Regions from separate parts of the Comamonas sp. CMM02 genome, predicted to be linked through region 2. Evidence: predicted binding sites of a transcription regulator. Region 2 holds the regulator's gene; each other region holds the start of a gene.
What was found. Region 2 encodes FNR, which switches genes on or off when oxygen is low (the NO sensors DNR and NnrR bind a similar motif). Its sites were predicted from a motif close to TTGATNNNNATCAA; they were not measured.
Positions count from the first base shown of each region.

Region 1: IB213_RS01080 (bacteriohemerythrin) is a predicted target of FNR. The motif match lies at 1,299-1,312, and genes of this name have one in related genera.
Region 3: IB213_RS15260 (hemerythrin domain-containing protein) is a predicted target of FNR. The motif match lies at 2,044-2,057, and genes of this name have one in related genera.

Region 1 covers NZ_JACUZW010000001.1:233,197-236,471, forward strand. Annotated here, with positions in the region: gene tyrS (tyrosine--tRNA ligase) at 1-574, shown strand, start outside; gene IB213_RS01080 (bacteriohemerythrin) at 746-1,177, opposite strand; gene glmU (bifunctional UDP-N-acetylglucosamine diphosphorylase/glucosamine-1-phosphate N-acetyltransferase GlmU) at 1,442-2,884, shown strand; gene IB213_RS01090 (ATP-binding protein) at 2,897-3,275, shown strand, end outside.
Region 2 covers NZ_JACUZW010000005.1:101,409-104,683, forward strand. Annotated here, with positions in the region: gene hemN (oxygen-independent coproporphyrinogen III oxidase) at 1-816, opposite strand, end outside; gene fnr (fumarate/nitrate reduction transcriptional regulator Fnr) at 1,053-1,778, shown strand; gene IB213_RS15765 (hypothetical protein) at 1,889-2,140, opposite strand; gene IB213_RS15770 (FixH family protein) at 2,327-2,614, opposite strand; gene ccoG (cytochrome c oxidase accessory protein CcoG) at 2,685-3,275, opposite strand, start outside.
Region 3 covers NZ_JACUZW010000004.1:363,115-366,389, forward strand. Annotated here, with positions in the region: gene IB213_RS15240 (MlaD family protein) at 1-182, shown strand, start outside; gene IB213_RS15245 (ABC-type transport auxiliary lipoprotein family protein) at 194-865, shown strand; gene IB213_RS15250 (CsbD family protein) at 1,039-1,257, shown strand; gene IB213_RS15255 (hypothetical protein) at 1,329-1,907, shown strand; gene IB213_RS15260 (hemerythrin domain-containing protein) at 2,123-2,650, shown strand; gene IB213_RS15265 (MarC family protein) at 2,702-3,275, opposite strand, start outside.

The DNA.
Region 1 (3,275 bases), on a different contig from region 2:
TGGCCAGGAGCAGCAGTGTGTGCTGACAATGCCTTTGCTGGTGGGCCTGGATGGCGTGGACAAGATGTCCAAGTCCAAGCACAACTACATTGGTATCACTGAAGATGCCAACACCATGTTTGCCAAGGTGCTGTCAATCTCTGACACGCTGATGTGGGACTGGTACACCCTGCTGTCGTTCAAGAGCCTGGCCGAGATTGCGGCGCTGAAGGCCGAGATTGAAGCAGGCGGCAACCCCAAGCACGCCAAGGTGGCGCTGGCCAAGGAAATTACTGCGCGCTTTCACAGTGCTGCGGCAGCCGATGCGGCTGAGCAAGATTTCATGAACCGCTCCAAGGGCGGCATTCCTGACGACATTCCCGAGGTGAGCCTGAGCGGCGCGCCGCTGGGCATTGGTGCGTTGCTCAAGCAAGCCAATCTGGCTCCGTCGACCAGTGAGGCCAATCGCCTGATGGACGGTGGCGGTGTGCGTGTGGATGGCAATGTGGTCAGCGACCGTGGTCTGAAGCTGGACGCGGGCACCTTTGTGGTGCAAGTGGGCAAGCGCAAGTTTGCCCGTGTGACGCTGAGCTAAGCAGAGTCTTTACAACCAGCAAAAAAGGCGGCTGTCTCGCAATGAGGCAGCCGCCTTTTTGATGGTATATCTGAAATAAGAGCGCACAGCGCTTGTCTGCTGGTGTTTTTGGATACTTTTGTATTTGAAAGCGTTGAATTTAAAGCGCTGATAGCTATCTTTATTATTTCTTCATGCCGTGCTGAGGCTTGGTGCATGTGCTGTGAGGGCGGCTTTCAGAAAGGGCACATAGGCGCGGTCTTCTTGCAGAATGTGGTGCAGCAGCCAGTCTTTGAGAAAGTCCATGGCCTCAAGGTTGATGTCCTCGCCATCTTCAAAGCGCATCAGCCAGTCCATGGCCTTGGCGGTGAACTGGCTGTGTTCGGCAGTATGCGCGGTGGTCTGGGGATAGCCGTAACGCTGGAACATCACCTCTTCTTCAATGAAGTGGTTGTGCGTGTAGTCGACCAGCCCCTCCAGCACTTCGGCCAGGGTGGTGCGCGAAGGGGTGGGCTTGCCCAGCTCATCGTGCAAAGCGTTGATCAATTCCACCAGGACCTGGTGCTGGGCATCGATCTTGGGGATGCCCAGCATGAGCGCGCTGGACCATGCAATGAAGGCCATGGAGCTTCCTTCTGGATGTGGTTGGGGTAAGGGTGCAGCCGTTGCCAGCGCAAAGATCTGTACAGAATGCATAAAGCCCGAGCGCACACCAATGGGTAAAGCAGGGTGTTGCTGGGGATGTCTGATAAAAATCAAACACTTAATCAGAGGCTGTCGTGTGCGGCCCACGTAAATCCGTATGCACGCTCGCTTTCAGCGCCGACAGAGCGCGAGATAATTGCGCACCTCCGCGCTGGGGGTTGTCAGACCTCACACAGAATGTTTATGTCTTCTCAGAACGCACTCCCCCTTGATATCGTCATCATGGCTGCCGGCAAAGGCACCCGCATGAAAAGCCGTTTGCCCAAGGTGCTGCAAAAGCTGGCGGGGCGTGCTTTGCTGCAGCATGTGCTGGATACGGCAGTGCAATTGCAGGCGCGTTCCGCGGTAGTGATTACCGGGCATGGCGCGCCAGAGGTAGAAGCTGCCATCAGCCAGTGCAGCAGTGCGAAAGCTGGGGTGGAGTTGAAATTTGTGCGGCAGGAGCAGCAACTGGGCACCGGCCATGCTGTGCAGCAGGCGGTACCTGCCTTGGCCGATGACGGCATGGTGATTGTGCTGTCGGGCGATGTGCCGCTGACGCAGGCGCAAACGCTGCATGATCTGGTGCAGGCTGCAGACGGCTCGCGCATGGCATTGCTGACCGTGGCGCTGGACAACCCCACCGGGTATGGCCGCATCGTGCGCAACGCGGCAGGCACGGTGCAGCGCATCGTCGAGCAAAAAGACGCCAGCGATGCAGAGCGCGCCATCCACGAAATTTACAGCGGCATCATGGCCGTGCCCGCCAGACGCCTGGCGCAATGGCTTGCGCAACTGAACAACCACAACGCCCAGGGCGAGTACTACCTCACCGATATCGTTGCCATGGCCGTGGCAGACGGGGTGGACGTGGTGGCGCACCGTATCAGCGATGCGGTGCAGGTGGCAGGCGTGAACAGCCCGCTGCAACTGGCCGAGCTGGAGCGGGCCCACCAGCTGCGCCAAGCCAGCCATTACATGGAGCAGGGCGTGCGGCTGGCAGACCCGGCACGCTTTGATGTGCGTGACGACGTGCGTGGCAATGCGGCGCAGCTTGTCTGCGCGCAAGACGTAGAAATTGACGTGGGCTGCATCTTTACCGGCAAGGTGCAAATTGGTGAAGGTGCCAGCATTGGCGCGCACTGTCACATCAGCAATGCCACCATTGCGGCGGGTGCAGTGATCCATCCATTCACGCATATCGACGGAGAAAAGCTCGGTGCCAGCGTGGGCGAAGGTGCCTTGATTGGCCCGTTTGCCCGCTTGCGCCCGGGTGCGCAGCTGGGCAAGGAAGTGCACATCGGCAATTTTGTGGAGGTGAAAAACTCCACCATGGCCGAAGGCGCCAAAGCCAACCACCTGGCTTATCTGGGTGACGCAACGGTGGGTGAGCGCGTGAACTATGGCGCGGGTGCTATCACCGCCAATTACGACGGTGCCAACAAGCATCGCACCGTGATTGAGGCTGACGTGCACGTGGGCAGCAACTGCGTGCTGGTGGCTCCCATCACCATTGGTGCGGGCAGCACCGTGGGCGGCGGCTCCACCGTAACGAAGTCAGTGGACGCAGGCGTTTTGGCCGTCTCGCGCGGCAAGCAGGTATCGATTACGAACTGGAAGCGCCCCACCAAACAACCCAAACCCTGAAGGCCCACCACCATGCAGCAGGCGCAATCACCCACCCCCGGCACGCTGAACGAGGCGCTGGCCCTGATTGCGCAGCAGCAGGCAGACATGGCGCGCCTGCACGCCGCCCATGCGTCGTGGATGCGTGCCGTGGCACATGACTTGCGTGCGCCGTTGCGACATGTGGTGTCGTTTGCGCCTTTGCTCAAAGAATCGGTGGGTGAGCTGGCAGCCGCTGCGCCGCAAGCGGTGCATGCCGCCGAAGATGCGCACGAATTTGCATCCACCATGGAGCGCGCTGCGCGCAAGATGTCGGCCATGCTCGATGGGCTGGTACACATCTCGCGTGCTGCCCGTGCCGAGTTGCAGCCCGAGTTGGTGGACTGGGTGGCATTGACCGTGCCCCTGGTGC
Region 2 (3,275 bases):
CAGCATGCTTACTTTGTCGGGCGCAGAAGGAAGGTCTTCTTGCAAGATACGGCGCTGCGGCTTGAAACGCTCGGGCAAATGTGCATAGGCATACAGGGCAATACGATCTGGGCGCAACGCCGCAACCTGCTTTAATGTGCGGGCAAATGACTCTGCATTCTGCTTGGGTAAGCCGTAAATCAAATCGACATTGATCGACTCAAAGCCCAGCTCACGAGATGCTGCCACCAGATCAAACACCTGCTCTGCAGGCTGTTCACGGTGCACCGCTTTTTGCACCTCAGGATCAAAATCCTGAACACCAAAGCTCAGGCGGTTAAACCCGATCTCTTTGAGCACCGCCAAGCGCTCACGCGTCACCGTCCTTGGATCTACCTCAATCGAATATTCGCCAGCGGGATCAAAGTCAAAACGCTGACCCAGCATGCGCCACAGCTCGCGCAACTCTTCATCCGTAAGGAAAGTGGGCGTACCCCCACCGACGTGAAACTGGCTGACAACTTGCCCACGGCCACAGTGCTGCAGGTGCAAATCCACCTCGCGCTCCAAATAGCGCATGTAGGTGACAGCACGCTCATGGTGTTTGGTAATAATCTTGTTGCAGGCGCAGTAGTAGCACAGGGACTCACAAAAAGGAATGTGCACGTAGAGCGACATTGGCTGCTTTGCCGCAGCGGTCACTTTGCGCTGCTTCAACGCCAAGATATAGTCATCATCACCAAATGCCTCCACAAACCTGTCAGCAGTGGGGTAAGAGGTGTAGCGTGGACCAGGCACGTCATAGCGTCGCAAGAGTTCGGGGGTGACTACAGTCATGAATCTTTTTTCCTTGTTGCCCCTACTTTGCAACAATAAGCCACGTTTATCCTTGACTTGAATCAAGGGGGCGATGTAAAAGCAATGCCACAATTTGATTCATATCATTCGTAAAACCAATGCCACACTTTGATTCAAATCATTCATGGCTGCGCTCTTCACTCTGATAGTTCCGTTTCTATTTTTTTTAACATCTAGCCTACGTCTTACTCATAGACATATGGGCTTTTGAGTACATGACTCCACCATCCATCAAAGTAACCTGTTCCAACTGCAATCTGCGCGAACTCTGCATGCCCGTGGGCCTGAGCGAGCAGCAGTTGCAGCGCATTGATGACATTGTGGCAACGCGCCGCAAAGTCAAACGTGGAGCAACGCTGTTTCGCAACGGAGAAGCCTTCACGTCGCTGTATGCCATTCGTACGGGGTTTTTCAAAACTTGCGTGGCAACCGAAGATGGCCGGGATCAGGTGACGGGCTTTCAAATGGCAGGCGAGATCATCGGCCTGGATGGCATCGTCAATGATCACCACACTTGCGATGCCGTCGCACTAGAAGATGCGGAAGTTTGCGTCATGCCGTTTGATGGGCTGGAGGAAATTTCGCGCGAAGTGACTGCCCTGCAAACCCATGTGCACAAAGTGATGAGCCGGGAAATTGTGCGCGAGCACGGCGTCATGCTCCTGCTTGGCAGCATGCGTGCTGAAGAACGCTTGGCAGCATTTATTTTGAACTTGGTACAGCGCCTTCACGCTCGGGGTTTTTCCTCGTCAGAGCTGGTGCTGCGCATGACACGCGAGGAAATCGGCAGCTACCTGGGCCTCAAGCTGGAGACAGTGAGCCGCACCTTCTCCAAGTTTGTGGAAGAAGGCATGGTCGAAGTCAAGCAACGCCACGTCCGCATTCTGGACACGGCTGCATTGCAACGTCTGGTGAACAGCCAGCACGAAAGCAATAAATAAGAAATTGCAGGCTGGTTCAGCCAGCCCAAAAGCCTCCCACGCTATCGCTTTGGGAGGCTTTTTTTATGGCTGCCCTACCTGACATCGATAGAAAACATCGAGGACCTCCCTCAGGATATGGAAGGTTCTCCGTTGACCTTCGCTGCGGGTATGGACAGCAGCATTGTCAAATAGCCCGCCACTGAAAATACTGCCCAGAAAATAAAGAAGGCAATCGTATAGACAGCGCTGCGTGATAACTCAACACTTTGCCCCCACCACGACATATCCATAGGATCAAACACAGAAAAAACCAGCATTTCCATCACACCTGCTGCCAAAAAAGCAGGCCAGGCAATCCACATCCAGCGTTGTGCCAACATATGTCTTCCTTTGTGGTTTGGTTTAACGCTTTTATTGTGCACACCGTATTTTCAATATCAGCGTGGGACAAATACCAAATAAAAAAGATAGCTGCTTGCGCTTATTAACAAAGGATTTCAAAGTCATTAATACCTGAATCCCTTGCAACATAAGCGCAAGCAGCTATCTTTACCAGTAAATTTAAATTATTTAGGCGTTAAATCAGGCAAATCCGCATCCGGTGTTACTGCGTGATTGCGCACCGCATTGGCTGGCGCATAGCTCTTGTCCTGGTTGCGTAACTGTTCGTTGATGTTCACACCCTTTTGGTAGTAATCCGCATCGACAATTGGATCAGCACCACGCGCAGCGATCACCGCCGTCAAAATACCAGCCACCACCACAATCGCCGGTCCAGACAAGACCAGCCACACGTGGCCATATTTCCACCATGGGCCAGATCGTGTTTCCAGTTTTTTTACGTTCTGAGACATGCCAAACTTTCTTTCATCTTTAGACATGGTGTGCAGAGCTTGCGCCCTGCTCACCGCAAATAACACTTTCTTAGCGGGGCACCAAGAAAACAGACTTTTCTCGTACGTGACCTTTTCCACTTTGCGCAGAAATCTCGAACTCAATTCGATGCGAGCCTGAATCTGCAGTTCCATACGGAATTTGCACCCGTACAGCAACGCCACGCGTCTGCGCCGAATCCACAGCCACCTCGCGCCCCTCTACCAGCTCAATGCCTTCAAGGCCATCCACAGTCACCGTATAGGTTTGCGCTTCTTCCGTGGCATTCATGACTTGCAGACGGTATACGTTCTCCAGCTTCCCGCCCGCCGCAATACGCGCCAGCGATGCACGATCTCGGATCACATCGACTTTCAATGGCTCTCGCACCGCCATGCTAAACACCATTGCCGCGGACAGTCCCAGCAAGATGGCTGCATAAATCAACACCCTGGGGCGTGCAATCCGTCTCCAGATCTGGGAGCCTGGCCAACCTTTGCTGACTGCATTTTGTGTGGTCAGGCGAATCAGGCCCCGTGGGTAATGCATGTTGTCCATGACGTTATTACAAGCATCGATACACAAGCCACAACCAATACATTCGTACTGCAGACCATCACGAATATCAATGCCGACGGGGCA
Region 3 (3,275 bases), on a different contig from region 2:
GCTTTGACCGCGCCACTTTGCCCGGTATCAACCAGGCGGCCACTGATGTGTCCTCTGCGGCACGGCAGTTGGGCAGTGCAGTTTCTGGCATTGGAGACAACCCCCAGGCCTTGATATACGGCGTTGGCGGCAAGCCTGGTCCGGGTGAGCCGGGTTTTGTTGCCCCGCCAGCCAATCAATGAGGATGCAGCATATGCAAACAATGAAATCAGGCCTCTTGAACGGGCGCAGCTTGCTGGCTGGTGGCTTGCTGGCGGTGCTGCTGGCAGGTTGCAGCAACTTGCCACAGCCTCCCCAGGCGGTTGCGCGCTATGACTTGGGTGTGCCCCCGGCCTTGGCCCCTGCCAGCGATGCGCTGCAGCCCGTGGCGCTGGCCAAGATGCAGGCCCCTTTGCAGTCAGACGGCAATACCGCCGTGCGTTACCGGCTGGCCTATGCCGATGCCCAGGTGCTGCACGCCTATGCCCAGGCCCGCTGGAGTTTGCCGCCCGCGCAGATGGTGTTGCAGCGGTTGCGTGAGCACCTGGGCCAAGGTGGGCGGGTCGTACTGTCTGCAGAAGCCGGGGAACTGCCGCCCAGTGTGCAGGGCAGACAGGTTCCGGTCTTGCGCTTGTCGCTGGAAGAATTCAGCCATGTGTTTGCCAGTGCACGCCAGAGCGCTGGCTGGGTGCGGGTACGCGCCACCCTGGTCGACCCCGCACCGCAAGGCGATGTGCTGCTGGCGCAGCAGGTCTTTGAAGTGCGCCAGCCAGCCGCTGCGCCCAATGCATCGGCGGGCGTACAGGCTCTGGCGCAGGGCGTCGATGCGATAGGCCGGCAAATGCTGCCTTGGCTACAGACCGTAACGGCTGTCAGCAAGCGTTGAGGCCTGCCTTGCAGCCATGGGTGGCATGGTCTTACCGTCCGTCGCCTGCAGTGACTACGTCTGCCACCCACGTGACTCAGTACAGTGAATGTTCGCGCTGCACAACAGTAAAGCCATGATTTATTTGGTTTTTCTGCTGTGCGGCATGGATGAATGCACGTAAAGGAGTCGCTATGAATGAAGACCGTATCTCAGGAAACTGGAAACAATTCAAAGGCAAGATGCGTGAGCAGTGGGGCAAGCTGACGGACGACGACGTCGATGTGATTGCAGGCAAGCGCGACCAGTTTCTGGGCAAGCTGCAAGAGCGGCACGGTATCGCCAAGGAAGAGGCAGAAAAGCAGCTGACGGATTGGCAAAAGCGCCACCCCGACTTCCGTTGGGACCAGTAAGCCATTGAGGGCGCAAAGCATGGGCGCGGGCCGCCCATGCTTTTTTTATATCTCTGAGACAAGGAGTCGCTATGCAATTCACCCCAAAATTAATAGCAATGACCGCAGCCGCATTGATGGCTACCTCTGCTTTTGCGCTGACTGCAGAAGAACATAAGGCCGAGCAGCAGCGCATCACGGCCGAATACAAGGCAGCCAAAGTGCAGTGCACATCGCTGACCGCGAATGCCAAGGATGTCTGTGAAAAAGAGGCCGAGGGCCGCGAAAAAGTAGCCAAGGCAGAGCTGGAGCACCGCAAAGATCCAACCGAAAAGCGGCGCTACAACGTTGCCAAGACCAAAGCCGATACTGCCTACGCAGTGGCCAAGGAAAAGTGTGACGACCTCAAGGGCAATGCCGAGGATGTGTGTGAAAAAGATGCCAAGGCACAACACGTGAAAGCTCTGGAAGCGGCCAAGGTAGCGGATGCACGGGCAGACGGCAGCAAAGATGGCAACGCCAAGGCGGCGCACGTGTCTGAGGTTCGCAAGGACGCAGCACAGAATGTGCGTGAAGCCGACTACAAGGCGGCCATGGAGCGTTGCGATGCCCTGTCGGGCGACGTGAAGGACAAATGCCAAAACGATGCCAAGCGTACTTTTGGCCAGTAATGGCTGAAATTTGAAGCTGCATGGCGCATGACACATGACGTGTGGCATATAGCGTGCACAACCAAGCCCTGCAATGCAGGGCTTTTTGCTTTAGGGAAAACAAGGCTGTAGGTCAATGCCTTGGGCTGGTCAGAATTTGATGTGACGCAAATCCCTAAGAAATCTCCTCTTTAAGCTCGGTTCACTGAAACAAACCCATAAGAAGGAGTTGCACTATGGCGACGTTGGAATGGAGCGCAGCTTTGGAGCTGAACGTTCCTGCCATGGATGAAACGCACAAAGAGTTTGTCGATCTGCTGGCGGCTGTGGAAAGCGCTGCGGACGAAGAACTTGAACCGCTGTGGCAAGAACTGATCGCGCATACGGAAGCCCACTTTGGGCAGGAAGACCGCTGGATGGAGGCCACAGGCTTTTCTGTAGGAAACTGCCATGCCACCCAGCACAAGGTGGTACTGGAAATCATGCGAGAAGGTGCCAAGAACGGTGAGCAGGGCAACTTCACCATGATTCGCGGCATGACGCCGGAGCTGGCCTCCTGGTTCAGCTACCACGCCCAGACCATGGATGCGGCCTTGGCGCAGCACATGCAAAGCGTCGGCTTTGACCCGGAGACGGGCGAAGTGGCCCATACGGAGTCTTTGCCCGAGCAACTGATCAGCGGTTGTGGCGGTGCGTGCTCCAAGCCCGAAGACCATGACCAGCATTCGGCTCAGGCGCACAAGGTAGCGCAAGCGGCGGCGTAGCCGCCCCGGGCTGCTTGGCACGCACGGCGGCAACCGTGCGTGAACAAAAGCCTAGCCTGCCAGGACGGGAAAAATCTTCACCAGGCCGCCCGCCATCACTTCGATGGCCAGCGCGGCCAAAATCAAGCCCATCAGCCGCGTCATCACATTGATGCCGGTTTTGCCCAGAACGCGGGCGATGGGCTCTGCCATCGAAAAACTACCCCACACGCAAGCGGCCACCACAACTCCATAGCCCACCAGTGCCAGGTGTTGCCAGAAATTGGCGGCCTGATCGGCATAAATCACCACGGTGGACATGGCTGCGGGGCCTGTGAGCAGGGGGATGGTGAGTGGAACGACCGCAATGCTGTTGCCCATGGCCGCTTTTTCGGCCCCGGCTTCCAGCGTGGCTTCGTGAGGGCGGTCTTCTGCAGGGCGTGCGTTCAGCATGTTCATGGCACTGAGCAGCAGCAGCAAGCCGCCGCCGACCTGAAAACTTTGCAGCGATATGTTGAAGAAATCCAGTACCTGCAGGCCAATCAGTGCGCATGCGGCAATCACCACAAACGCGCTGAAGGCCGCGGTGCGGATGGTTTGCGTGCGCTGCTCAGCGTTAAATCCCTGGGTGTAATGGATGAAAAAC